DNA from 3 places in the Janthinobacterium sp. DSP2-3-3 genome. Region 1 is predicted to be linked to each of the others. Evidence: predicted binding sites of a transcription regulator. Region 1 holds the regulator's gene; each other region holds the start of a gene.

Region 1 (4,653 bases):
CCAGAAGCGGCTGCCCTTGCCTTCGCTGCTGGCGACGGCGATGTCGCCGCCCATCATGTGGATCAGCTGCTTGCTGATGGCCAGGCCCAGGCCCGTGCCGCCGAAGCGCCGCGTGATGCTCTGGTCGCCCTGTGAAAACGCGGAAAACAGCTGCTGTTGCTGCAGCTCCGTCATGCCGATGCCCGTGTCGCGCACTTCGAAGCGCAGCCAGGCGCGCCCGTTTTCGCTCTCGGCCAGACTGACGGCCACCACCACTTCGCCGCTCTCGGTGAACTTGATGGCATTGCCGGCCAGGTTGACGAGAATCTGCTGCAGGCGCTGGGCGTCGCCCACAAGGCGCCGCGGCACGTCGGGTTCGACGGCGATGGCCAGTTCCAGCTCCTTTTCGCCCGCATTCATGGTCATCGTCGTGGCCAGGGTATTCATGACTTCGTCGAGATCGAATTCGACGGGCGACAATTCCATGCGGCGCGCCTCGATCTTCGAATAATCGAGCACGTCGTTGAGGATGCCCAGCAGCGACTGGCCCGCTACGCGCACCATGGTCAGATACTTGCGCTGTTCCGTATCGAGCTTGGTATTGCCCAGCAAGTACACCATGCCCAGCACGGCATTCAGGGGCGTGCGGATTTCATGGCTCATGTTGGCCACGAAATCGCTCTTCGCGCGGTTGGCCGCCTCGGCCCGGTCACGCTCCTGTTCCAGCTCTGCCGCGCGCGATTCGAGCTCCTGCTGCAGGCGGTCGCGTTCGCTCATCAGGCCGTTGAACGCTTCCGTCAGTTCGCCGATCTCGTCGCGCTGCTGCACCGGCACGGGAGTGAAGCGGTTGCCGCTGGTGCGCAGGGCCAGCAGGGTGTCGCGCAGGCGTACCAGCGGCGACAGCAGGCGCACGGTGACCCAGCCCAGAACAAAAGCAGCCAGCAGCGAAGCGAGGATGCTCCACAGTACCAGCCGGTACAGTACGCCATCGAAGGGTTCGAAGGCATCCTCGACGGGCAGCGAGGCACCCAGCAGCCAGTTCACGGATTTCAGGCGCTTGAAGCTGTTGACGGCCGTGATGCCGCGGTTGTTGGTGCTGACCATGCTGCCTTCGCCATCTTCCTTCAGCAACTGCGTGGTCGTCAGGTTGGCGTTCGGCTGGCGCGGCTGCAGCAAACGGCTGGTGTCGGGATGCAGCACGTAGCGCGGCACGGCGCCGCGCGTGAGGATGAAGTAATAGCCGCTCTTGCTGATCTTTTCCGAGCGCAGGCGTCCCAGCAGGTTATCCTTGTACAGGCGCAGCACGCCAATCACCACGCCGGCCACCTGGCCATCGGCGGTGAGCACGGGCGCCACCATCTGCACGATGGGCATGCCGCTTGATTTGCCCAGCATCGGCTCGGTGATCATGGGCTGGCGCGTGCGCACGACGGTCTGGAAATATTCGCGCTCGCCGACGTTGATGCCGGCGCGTCCCGCGACCCGCGGCATGTCGGCCACGATGGCGCCTTGCGCATCGAGCACCAGCACGTCGTCGAACAGCACCAGCATCGCGCGGCGCGCATAGTATTCGCGCAATTGGGCGGGCTGGGCGATCAATTCCGGCGGCTGCTGCCTGGCCGTCAGCGCGACGATCTGCAGCAGCATGCCCAGCTTGTCGTCGAGCTCGGCAGCGGTGCGGGTAATCAGGGCCGATTGCTGGCTCAGCAGCACTTTGGTGAAGTCGGCGCGCATGTGCTGCACCTGGATCATGGTGACCAGCGCGATCATGGCGATCGAGGTCAGGCTGGTGGCTAGCGCGACTTTTGCTTTAATGCCGAGAGGCTTCATGATTTCCTTTTCAGTACCGGGCGGCACAGGCGGCAGATAATGCTGTCAGGAATTTTCCTATCAATACCCGAGCTTGGCAAGCGGTGCGGCGCAAATTGCCCTCCCCGCATGGGCTTTTGACGATGTTGCCATATAATTAAAGTCAGAACGTCGTTTATTCAGCGCAATTGCGGTGAAATTGGCACACGGCAACCGTGTATGCAGTAAACTTGTTATTGCATTTTCTAAAAGGTATCAACATGACTGAAGCGCTACTCACTCCCACCTTGCCCATAGTGAACGTGGAAGCGTTGCGTGCGCGATGCTCGACCTGCAGCATGCATCAATTGTGCCTGCCGATGGGCCTCGATGTGGGCGATATGGACAGGCTGGACCAGATCATCGGCCGCCGCCGCAAGATCGTGCGCGGCGCCTCGCTGTTCCGCATCGGCGACTCGTTCCAGAACCTGTATGCGATCCGCCTGGGGCACTTCAAGACGTACCAGATCAATCCGGGTGGCGAAGAGCAGGTGACGGGTTTCCAGATGGCCGGCGAACTGCTGGGCATGGACGCCATCAGCGCCGACCGCCACCACTGTAATGCCGTGGCGCTGGAAGACAGCGAAGTCTGTGAAATACCGTTTTCCAGCCTGGAACAATTGCTGGGCAATATGCCGACCCTGTTGCGCCATTTCCACCGCATGATGAGCCAGGAAATCACGCGCGAGCAAAGCGTGATGCTGTTGCTGGGCAATATGCAGGCGACGCAGCGTTTTGCCGCCTTTATCGTCAACCTGGCCTCACGCTATGAAGCGCGCGGCTATTCGGCCAGCAAATTTCAGTTGCGCATGTCGCGCGAGGAAATTGGCAATTACCTGGGGCTGACCATCGAGAGCGTCAGCCGTCTGCTGTCGAAGTTCAAGAAGGAAGGCTGGCTGCGCGTCTCGAATCGCGAAATTGAAATCTTGCAGCCCGCCAAGTTGAAAGCCATTACGGCTGGTACCGACGTCTGCAAGTAAGCTTTACAGCTCTGCGTCAGCATGCAGCGCGATGCTGCGCTGCAGGGGCCAGGTCCAGATGCCGGACAGGCGCCACTCGCGTTTATCGTTTTCCACCAGCACTTGCCAGCGGCTGCGCTCAAGCATCGGCAGCGCTACCGAGAAGTTGCCGGCCACATCGGGCTGCACCAGCAGCTTGATATCCTTTTCCGGCAAGGTCGCATGCGCCAGATGCAGCTGCAGCGGACCCTGGTAAGCCTTGCCGAAGCTGTGCACGGAACCACTGAGGCGCGCGTGCGCCACATCATAGGATAAGCTGGTATCCATCGCCAGGTTGCTGGCGATCGTGTCGCGCTTCAAATCCTGGTTGATTGCCTTGCCCTGCTTGTAATAGTCGCCCACCACCAGTGCATCGGGCTGCGTAAACGCGATATATCCCATGAAGCTGCCGACGACCACGGACAAGCCTGGGCCGATCATCAGCAGCCAAGGCCAGCGATGCTTGTACCACGGTGCAACGGGTGCTTGCAGCTTGAGACTGTCGGACATGATATTTCTCCTGTTTGATCAGCCAGTCCCCATGCGGGGACTGGCCTTCCTACATTAGCGCGGCACGATGAATACCGCGCTTTCACGTACATGCAGCGATGGGTCGTCCAGCGAGTGCAATTCGATCGCAATCTTGTTCGAGCCCTTTTCGCCGACCCCGTGCGGCACGCGCAGGCGGATCGGCCAGCCCAGCGTTTCCGTCGGCTGCAACATCACTTCTTCGCGCGTCAGCAAGGTCAGGCCCGGCAAGCCGGAGACGCTGATTTTAAAATGCTGGCTTTGCTCCGAGGTGTTCATGATCTGCAGGCGGTAGACGTTTTCGATCATGCCGTCTTCCACTTCGCGTCCCATCGAACCGCGGTCGCGGATCACGTCCATTTTCAGGGGCGTGCGCAAGGCCAGCGAAGTACACACGGCGATGATGATCAGGGCCAGGATGGAAGTGTAGATCAGCACGCGCGGACGCATGGCGCGCTGGCGTATCTGCTTCGAATTGAAGTTGTTTTCCATCGCATGGTCGGTACTGTAGCGTATCAGGCCCCGTGGCCGCTCGACTTTGTCCATCACGCTGTTGCAGGCATCGACGCAGGCGGCGCAACCGATGCATTCATACTGCAGGCCGTTACGGATATCGATGCCGGTCGGACACACCTGCACGCACAGGGTGCAGTCGATGCAATCGCCCAGCTTGTCGTTGTTGCCGGCCTTCTTGCTCATGGCGCCACGCGGTTCGCCGCGCTTGGTATCGTAGGTGATGATCAGCGTGTCCTGGTCGAACATGGCGCTCTGGAAGCGCGCGTAGGGGCACATGTATTTGCACACCTGCTCGCGCAGCCAGCCCGCGTTGCCGTAGGTTGCCAGGCTGTAGAACAAGACCCAGAACCATTCCCAGGGACCGAAATTCAAGGTGGTCACCGCCTGCGCCAGTTCCTTGATCGGCGTGAAGTAGCCGACAAAGGTAAAGCCCGTCCACAGGGCGATGGCGCCCCACACCAGGTGCTTGGCCGTCTTCTTGAAGGCCTTGCGCACGGAGGGACCCTGCTTGTCGAGGGCCATGCGCGCGCTGCGCGTGCCTTCGATGCGGCGTTCGACCCACAGGAAGATTTCCGTGTATACCGTTTGCGGGCAAGAGAACCCGCACCACACCCGCCCGGCAATGGCCGTGACGAGGAACAACAAATACGCACAGATGATCAGCAGGGCCGCCAGATAGATGAAATCCTGGGGCCACAGCACGACGCCGAAAATGTAGAACTTGCGCGTGGTCAAATCGAACAGCAGGGCTTGCCTGCCATTCCAGGTCAACCACGGCAAGCCG
Region 2 (4,653 bases), on a different contig from region 1:
CGAGCAGGAATGGGCCGAGCAGCCCGATTTCCGCGAACCGCCGCTGAGCCTGGAAGGCGCAGCCGACCACTGGAACCATCGCGTTGACGAAGATTACTATTCGCAGCCGCGCGCCTTGTTCCGCCTGATGACCTCGGCACAGCAGCAAGTATTATTCGACAACACGGCGCGCGCCATTTCGGGCGCCTCGGAGCAAGTCAAGCAACGCCACATTGGCAACTGCACCCTGTGCGAGCCCGCCTACGGCGCGGGCGTGGCCGAAGCGATTGGACGTCTGAGCAAGTAAGGCTGGAAGTTGGGGCGGAAGGAAGGCCGGAAGTTGGGCCGGAAGTTGGGCCGGCTGAAAAAAGCTGGCGGATAGACGACCGGAAGGCCTGGCAACAGGCTTGCCGCCGCAGCACTCTGCGGCAGGCAGGACTGGGCGCCAGGCCCGCTTGCCTATCAGCGCTGGATATCGATCTGGCCCGTGATGCTCGTTTCCACCGGATAGCCATCGACCTGCGACGGCACGCGCCGCTTGACGGACGCATCGCGCAGATACACGACGAGGGCTTCCCCGCCAATGGCAGTCTGCCCCAGGCTGACGCCTTCGACCCCATCGATCGCCATCAGGGCCCGCTCGTTGCGCCGCTTTGCCGCTTCCAGCCGGCCAGGCGGCGGTGCGGCATGAGCGTAGCCAACGGTCTCGTCTGGCAAATACGGCATGGCCGCATCCTCGAAGACGGCGTATGGCGCTGATACAAATTTACTGTTTGACATGACACATCCTCCTGATGCTGCCCATGGCACGCGTGGAACAAGGAGACACGGCAGCGCCTCTTGCCCGCCAAGCCATGCATGGCAGCCACGCCTGACCCTATCATCATCGTGCAAAAGGCGGCGCAGTGCAAGGAAGCATCACGCCGCCGCGCCGTTTTCTGCGGCCGTTGGCTACGTCAGCACTCAGGTGTACAAATTGATGTCGAGCGCCACCACCACGCGCCGCATCTGGTTGGCAAAGGTGATATTGCCGCCGCCGGCAAACAGCAGACCGACGGGATTGCGCTGCTGGTTCCAGGTCCAGATGGATGAGCCGGAGTCGCCGCCCGCGCTGAATGCCCCGCTGACGCCCGTAATGGCGATCTGGTCCTGGAACAGCGCGATCCTGCCGCCGCCATAATTGACGTTGATGGTGGCGCCCAGCCCCGTGATGCGGCCCTGCGTCAATTGCGTCGTGCGTCCGGATTTGCCGACCATCATGCCCAGCGCGGGCGCCACCAGCGCATTGCTGATGCGGAAATAGGCCGGCACGCCGCCGCTCAGGTAGACGAGTTCGGGACGCACGCGGTCTGGCCAGGCCCAGCCAGTGGCGCAATCGACAAAATTGACGCCGCCGCTGAAATTGATGGGCACAAAACGCTCGAGCACGGCCACCTGGTCTTGCGGGCAGCGGCCACCGTCGATGGGGCCCGGCTGCACGATGCAGTCGTTGAACACGCCGCCGTTGGAATTGGCCAGCACGTGATTATTGCTAAGAATCATCAAGCGGCCGTTGCGCGGTGCGCTGCGTCCCACGGCCAGGCAGCCGATGGTGCCGGCCGTGATGCGGAAATGTCCGACCGAGACGCCGCCCGGCGCCGGACGCAAGCGGAAACGGTGCGGCTGCGCGTCGATCACGCCCGTAACGACGATGTTGACGGGCACCCTGTCGCTGGCCACGGCGCGCACGCCCATGGCCCCCACGATGGCGGCCTTGGCGCGGTCGACGGAAGTGGGTTCGGCCACATACAGGGTCAGCGCTGGCAAGCCCGGCTCGCCAGACGAGCTGTCGCTGGCGCCCTCGCCCAGGCCGATGGACACGCCCTGGATATTGCCGCCGTCGCTGAAGGCATCGGTGGCGCGCACGCCGCCCGCCTGGGAAATGGACTGGCGCATGCCGTCTTCGATGCTGCGCTTGATTTCCAGCAATTCCATGCTGACGCCGCTCAAGGCATCGGGCACGTCCGAGACGGATGCGCTCTCGATCGTAGTGTCGTCTTCGCCGGGGACGGAAAATTGGCCGATGGCCTCTTCATCATCCGCGCTTTGTCCCCTGCCGTTGCTGCCCGGTGGGGCGCTGAAACCGTTCTCGTTGCCTATCATCATGTTCTCCTCGTGGGTCGTTGCGAACCATCAGTGTGGACGGGCCGCGCCGGCCGGTATTGATCTGGATTGAACTGCGCAGGTGCGTGGCCGCCCTGCGCCAACGGGCGCCAACGGGGGCAAAAATAGTTCCCTCGTCAAGGTTGAGCGAGATCAGGCGTGCGGGCAGAGGCGCCGCCGTATACTGGGCCAACAGGCTGGAACTAGGCCTGTTCCACGGCAGCACGGTTAGCAACGCCAGCAACGGTATGGATGGGGAAACAATGACGAGCCCTGGTATGACACGCCAATCCGACGACGACGCGCCTGCGGCAGCGGCGTCAGCGGGCGACAACACAAGAGACGCCGGTAGCGCCGCGGGCCAGCATGCCGGTTTTATGCACGGCATGGCGGCCTGGGCGGAAAAACACCGCATCAGCCCCTGGCGCGGCAGTTTTGCCGACTTCATCGAACAAATCCTGCCCGGCCGCGCGGCCCTGCTGACGCGCAGCGCGCACCAGTACCTGTGGGACATGATGCGCGGGAACGGCCGGACCGATGACAGCGGACGCTTCCGCTGCCGCCTGTTCGACGACGAGCTGTTCGGCATCGACGAGGCGATCGACCGGGTCGCCGCCTACTTCAAGGCGGCCGCCGCTGGCTCCGAGGTGGGCCGGCGCATGTTGCTGTTGCTGGGCCCGCCATCGGGCGGCAAATCGACCCTGGTGATCCTGCTCAAGCGTGGGCTGGAGGAATACAGCCACAGCAGCGAAGGCGCGCTGTACGGCATCGCCGGCTGTCCCGTGCACGAATCGCCGCTGCACCTGGTGCCGCACAGCATGCGCGCCGACTTTCGCGCCAGCTATGATGCCGAGCTGCATGGCGAACTGTGCCCTCATTGTCGCGCCCGCCTGGAAGAACAGTACGCGGGCGACTTCCTGCGCATGCCCGTCGAGCGCATCCACCTGTCCGAGGCGGGCCGCTGCGGCATCGGCACGTATGCGCCGCACGACCCTACCACGGCCGACCTGGCCGATCTTGTGGGTTCCGTCGACCTGTCGAAAGTGGCGCAGTACGGTGATGAAGGCGATCCGCGCGCGTGGTCGTGGTCCGGCGCCGTGTATGCGGCCAGCCGCGGCATGCTGGAAATGATTGAGATCCTCAAGGTCAAGCGTGAATTCCTGTACCTGCTGCTGACGTTAACGCAGGAAAAAAATGTCAAGGTGTCACGTTTTCCCTTGATCTACCTCGATGAAACCATCCTCGCGCACACGAATCTGGCCGAATTTCGCAAATTCCTGCAAGAAAGCGAGAACGAGGCGCTGCTCGACCGCATGGTCATCGTACAAGTGCCGTATACGCTCAATTACCGCGAAGAAGCGCGCATCTACCGCAAGCTGATCCTGGCTGCCGCGCCCGCCTTTCGCGACGTGCATCTCGATCCGCACGTGCTGCATGCGGCGGCCGTGTTCGCCATCCTCAGCCGCTTGCCCGAGGGCGAGGACAAGGAAGCCGAGCTGGTCAAGAAACTGCGCGTGGTTGCAGACGAAGACGTCGGCGACTTGCAGCATGCCGACATCCGCCGCTTGCGCGAGCGCGACAAGTCGCCCGACGAAGGCTTGTCGGGCGTGTCGCCCCGTTTCGTCATCAATGCCCTGTCGCACGCCATCATTTCCGCCCAGCGCAACAGCCTCTCCACCATGGACGTGCTGCTGGCCCTGAAGGATGGCATCGAAAACGATGCGCGCATCGAACCGCGGCGCAAGCGTCAGTGGGTCGATTACCTGGTGCTCACGCGCAAGGATTTCTATAACCGCTGGGTCAAAGCCGACGTGCACAAGGCCCTGTTCGTGTCGTTCGAGCAAGAAGCACAGGACTTGCTAAGCAAATATCTCGATGAAGTCGAAGCCATGCTGGACAACCGCCAGATCCGCGATCCCATCACCAGCGAAGAACGCCGCCCCGACGAACGCTTCCTGCGCGCCGTGGAAGAAAAAATCCACATCAGCGACTCTGGCAAGCAGTCCTTCCGGCAAGAAGTGGTGCGCAAGGCCATGAGCGCGTTCAAGCGGGGCGAGGCCTTTGGCCTGGCCAGCCATGCGCAATTGCATGATGCCGTCCAGCAATATCTGTTCGAGCAGCGGCGCGACGTGCTGCGCCTGGTTGACTCGGCCAAGCGCCCCGACGACGACGTGCGGGCCAGGATTTCCGCCGTCGAGCAGCGCCTGGTCGACGAATATGGCTATGACGTCCATAGCGCGCGCGAAGCGCTCAATTACGTCACCACCTTGCTGGCGCAGGAATAGCCATGTCCGCCACAACCTCGCCGGCTTCCTCCGCGTCTGCCCTGGCCCAGCCCTGGTACGCGCTGTTCTCGCGCGGCGCGCGCGACTGGCTGCGCCACAACCAGATAGTGCGCGAAGCCGTACAGGCGCACTTACCCGAGCTGATCGCCATGCCTGACCTGATCGGCGGCCCCCAGCAGCGCACGGTGCGCGTCCCCATGCACCTGCTCGAACATGCACGTTTTCGCCTGGCGCCCGCGCGCAACAG
Region 3 (4,653 bases), on a different contig from region 1:
TGCCGCGGAAGCTGAACGATACGTTCGACACGCCGCCCGAAATCTTCGCGTACGGCAAGTTTTCCTTGATCCAGCGCGTGGCGTTGATGAAGTCGACGGCGTAGTTGTTGTGCTCTTCGATGCCGGTGGCGACGGCAAAGATGTTCGGGTCGAAAATGATGTCTTCCGGCGGGAAGTCCAGCGCATCGATCAACAAGTGATATGCGCGGGCGCAAATCTCGATCTTGCGCTCGAAGGTGTCGGCTTGCCCTTTTTCATCGAAGGCCATGACGATCACGGCGGCGCCATAGCGGCGGCACAGCTTGGCCTGGCGCAGGAATTCCTCTTCGCCTTCCTTCATCGAGATGGAGTTGACGATGGCCTTGCCCTGCACGCATTTCAAGCCCGCTTCGATGACCGACCATTTCGACGAGTCGACCATGATGGGGACGCGGGAAATATCGGGTTCCGAGGCGATCAGGTTCAAAAAGCGCGTCATGGCCGCCAGCGAGTCGAGCATCGCCTCGTCCATGTTGATGTCGATCACTTGCGCGCCGTTTTCCACTTGCTGGCGCGCCACGGATAGGGCTTCGTCGTATTGCTCGTTGAGAATCATGCGCGCGAACGCCTTTGAGCCCGTGACGTTGGTGCGCTCACCCACGTTGACGAACAGCGACTCGTCATTGACGACAAACGGTTCCAGGCCGGCCAGGCGCAGGTCGTGCGACGGCGCTGGCACCGTGCGCGGGGTATTTTTCGACAGCAACTCGCCGATGGCGGCGATATGTTCGGGCGTGGTGCCGCAGCAACCGCCCGCCATGTTCAAAAAGCCCGCGTCGGCAAATTCGCGTAGCAGGGCGGACGTGTCGGCTGGCAACTCGTCGAAACCCGTGTCGCTCATGGGGTTGGGCAAGCCCGCGTTCGGGTAGATGCAGACGAAGGTGTCGGCGATCTTGGCCAGCTCTTCCGCGTACGGGCGCATCAGGGCGGCGCCCAGCGCGCAGTTCAGGCCGATGGTCAGCGGTTTTGCGTGGCGCACGGAATTCCAGAAGGCGGGCACGGTCTGGCCCGACAAAATGCGGCCCGAGGCGTCCGTGACGGTGCCGGAAATCATCAAAGGCAAGCGCACGACGGTCGGGTTTTGCTCGTAGAACAGATCGATGGCGAACAGGGCCGCCTTGCAGTTCAAGGTGTCGAAAATGGTTTCCACCAGCAGCACGTCGGCGCCGCCTTCCACCAAGCCCTGCGTCTGCTGCAGATAGGCGGCCACCAGCTGGTCGAAACTGACGTTGCGCGCGGCCGGATCGTTCACGTCGGGCGAGATCGATGCCGTCTTCGGCGTGGGGCCCAGGGCGCCGGCGACGAAGCGCGGCTTGTCCGGGGTGGAATATTTATCGCAGGCGGCGCGTGCCAGTTTGGCCGCCTGGACATTCATTTCATAGGCCAGGTGGGCCATGTGGTAATCATCTTGCGCGATGGTCGTGGCGCCAAAAGTATTCGTTTCGATCAGGTCGGCGCCCGCCGCCAGGTAGCGCTCGTGGATTTCCTGGATGATGTGCGGCTGCGTCAGGGTCAACAGCTCATTATTGCCTTTGACGAACAGTTCACGCGCGCCACTGTTGACCGGTGCGGCGAAATCGATGAAGCGGCCAGCGGGGCCGCCACGGTACGCTTCTTCGTCGAGCTTGTACTGCTGAATGATCGTGCCCATCGCGCCGTCGAGGATCATGATCCGCTGCGCCAGAATGGCGCGCAAGGTGGCTTCGGTCGGGGACATGGCGGGGATCACGGTATCGTTCATTTCATGCTTTCAATAGGCAAACGGGCGGCGGCGCGGCGACAAGACTTTACGAGGCGGATGCGGGCCAGCAGGATCAGCTGACGGAGAGTGCCAGCCGGGTAGGGCAGGCAGAAGGTGGCAATCGCCTGATTTCACCGGGTCTAAAATTATACGGCATCAGGCTGCTTTGGTTTTAAGCAAAAGCGGTGGCAGGCCAGTCTGCCGTGGTTCGAGCAACACAACGGCGCCACGGCTGGCGCTACGGTGGCATCATCGCGGCCGCAGCTGAAAATGCCAGGCCTGAAAATCTTATTCAAAATGTTAATTTTTCCGCCAAGGTTAGCAGGAAGGTATGTGCTCTATGCTGTGGAAAAATTTCCACATTATTTGAATCCGCTCCCATTATTTTTCATGAATGGAATGGCAATAGCTGCAAAGGAAAATAATTGGGGTGTAAGGCAATGCAGAATGAGACACGTATTGCTGAAAATAAAGTTTGCCAGGTAGATATTTTAACTATTATCAAAACCAATTAAATCAAAAGCATTAATAGTTGTCTTATGGAATCGAAATAACCCATAATGTTGGTTCCTCGCAATTAAATTCTCACCAAAAGTCACCGATATGTCACATTCCTCTCCTATCCTCCCCGGCATCGCGCTGTATCAGTATGGATGCCAGCCATGAAAAACCATGTGCTTGTTGGATTGTTTCTCATGCTGGGCCTGTCCGCTTGCGGCGGCGGCGGGGGCGGTGGTGATACGGTAGTAGCGACCGCCTCGGGCAATCCCGTCGTAATTCCTGCCGTCTCGGCCGTCTCGGCGGCAAATGTCGCCGTGGGTGGCAGCCTGGTGGTCACGGGCACCAATTTGAGCCGCGTGACGGCCTTCCAGGTGGGCGGCGTGACGCTTGCCACCAGCGCCGCCAGCGAGACCAGCGTGACTCTGGCCATGCCAGGCGTGCCCGTGTCGGGTGCCTTGAGCCTGGTCAGCGCCAGCGGCACGGCGGCCACCAGCTATAACCTCAATGTGTACCTGCCATTGAGCGTGGGCAGCATCACGCCATTGACGGGCGGCGCCGGTTCCAGCGTGACGATCGCGGGCGGTGGCATGGGCGCCGTGACGGCGGTGCAGTTTGGCAATGGCGCGGCGGCGACACCGCAAAGCCAGACGGCCGGCAGCGTGACCGTGGTGGTGCCCCTGGGGGCGGCAACAGGAGCGCTGACGGTGCGCGGTCCGTACAACGATGTCATCAGCAGCGATACGTACAAGGTCTTGGCGAGCGTGGCAGTGACGTCGATCACGTCGGCCATCAGTGGCGGGACCTTGTCGGTGACGGTGCAGGGCAGCAATCTTGACCAGGTCAGCTCGGCCTCGGTGGGCAATACGCCAGCCGTCATCGTCAGCGCCAGTGCCAGCCAACTGCTGTTGTCTGCACCAAGCTCGGCAACGGGCGATGTGATGCTGTCAGCCGCTGCGCGCATTGCCGTCAATGCAGGCACGGTGTCGGCGTTTACCCTGGGCAGCATTGATTTCGCGCAGGTACTGAACTTGAACGCCAGCAATACGGCCTTGCGCCTGACGCGCGGCAAGCCGGCCGCCGTGCGCGTGTCCGTGCTGGCCACGCAAGCGGGCCAGGCCAGCCCGGCAGTCACCTTGAATGCGACTGCCGCGAATGGCAGCAACCTGGGCAGCATCAGCATGAGCGGCCCATCGGTCTTGCCAACGCAAAAGAACGATGACAGTTTCAACGGCAATTTCAGTGCCGTCCTGCCTGCCGGCTGGATCTTGCCCGGCGTGCGCGTGCGCGTGACGGCCGTTGGCAATGACGGCGTGCAAGTGAGCCAGGAAGCTGCGCCCGTGGTGGCCAGCCTGGCCAAAATCCGCTTGGTGCTCGTGCCCTTGAGCACCGACGATGGCGTGGCGCAACTGCCTGACGCCGAGGTGATCCGTGCTGCGCTGCTGCGCGTGTATCCGTATGCGACGGAAAATATCAGCATCACGACGCGCGCTGCGCTGAGCATGCCGGGCAGCAGCACGGCCGACAGCTGGTGGAGCGATACCCTGGGCAAACTGGAAAGCAAGCGCGCGCTGGAAGACAGCGGCGCCTATTATTATGGTTTCGTGCCGCGGATGTCTTCCACCCGCGCCGCCGGCCTGGCCTACATCAACCAGCGCAGCAGCGGCAACGACTTCACGTCGGCCATCGGCCTGGATGCCAGGTTCAACAGCATCGCATCGGTCGATCCCTTCGGCAATCAATGGCCGGAATGGCTGACCACGCTCGTGCATGAGCTGGGCCACAACCACTCGCTGCAGCACGTTGCCTGCGGCGGCCCGGCTGGCGCCGCTGCCGACTACCCATATGCGGATGGCAATCTGGGCCCGCAACCGCTGTACAACAGCAACTACGCAGGCAATATCGGCCAACTGAGCAAGGCAGTCTATGGCAGCACGCCGATGAAGGACGTGATGAGCTATTGCAGCGGTGCCTGGTTCTCCGACTATAGCTATGCGCGGGTGCAGCAATTCCTGGAAAAACGCAGCACGCAGGTGACGGGTAGCAATGTGTTGGCCGCCAGCATGTCCGTGGCCGAGAATGGCTATCTGACCATTTCCGGCCGCATCACGCCGACTGGCGTGGCATTGCGCCCGGCCGTTGCCTCGTCCACGCGTGTGGGCGCAGCGGCCAGCGGCAGCGGTCAGGCGTACACCCTGCGGGTCTTGACCGCGTCGGGAACGACTATCGACTTGCCCTTCGATGCCGTAACCGTGGCCGACCATGGCGGCAGCGCCATGAGCCACTTCCGCGTCAGCTTCGCCAACCCCGGCGATATCAGCGACGTGCAAGTATTGTTCAATGGTAAGCCATTGACCAGGCTGGAGCGTTCCGCG

Evidence for each region. The regulator FNR, encoded in region 1, switches genes on or off when oxygen is low (the NO sensors DNR and NnrR bind a similar motif). The targets are predictions, from matches to a motif close to TTGATNNNNATCAA.
Region 2: a site for FNR is predicted at 2,181-2,194, ahead of ACP7DE_RS05465 (serine protein kinase). Genes of this name have one in related genera too.
Region 3: a site for FNR is predicted at 2,272-2,285, ahead of ACP7DE_RS24980 (IPT/TIG domain-containing protein). Genes of this name have one in related genera too.

Annotation. Positions count from the first base shown of each region.
Region 1 is NZ_JAFCWA010000017.1:51,646-56,298, reverse strand. Features, by position in the region: gene ACP7DE_RS25555 (response regulator) at 1-1,809, opposite strand, end outside; gene fnr (fumarate/nitrate reduction transcriptional regulator Fnr) at 2,049-2,807, shown strand; gene ACP7DE_RS25545 (FixH family protein) at 2,811-3,335, opposite strand; gene ccoG (cytochrome c oxidase accessory protein CcoG) at 3,390-4,653, opposite strand, start outside.
Region 2 is NZ_JAFCWA010000002.1:315,842-320,494, forward strand. Features, by position in the region: gene ACP7DE_RS05450 (catalase) at 1-286, shown strand, start outside; gene ACP7DE_RS05455 (hypothetical protein) at 442-759, opposite strand; gene ACP7DE_RS05460 (hypothetical protein) at 943-2,124, opposite strand; gene ACP7DE_RS05465 (serine protein kinase) at 2,400-4,406, shown strand; gene ACP7DE_RS05470 (DUF444 family protein) at 4,409-4,653, shown strand, end outside.
Region 3 is NZ_JAFCWA010000016.1:51,325-55,977, forward strand. Features, by position in the region: gene metH (methionine synthase) at 1-1,780, opposite strand, end outside; gene ACP7DE_RS24980 (IPT/TIG domain-containing protein) at 2,443-4,653, shown strand, end outside.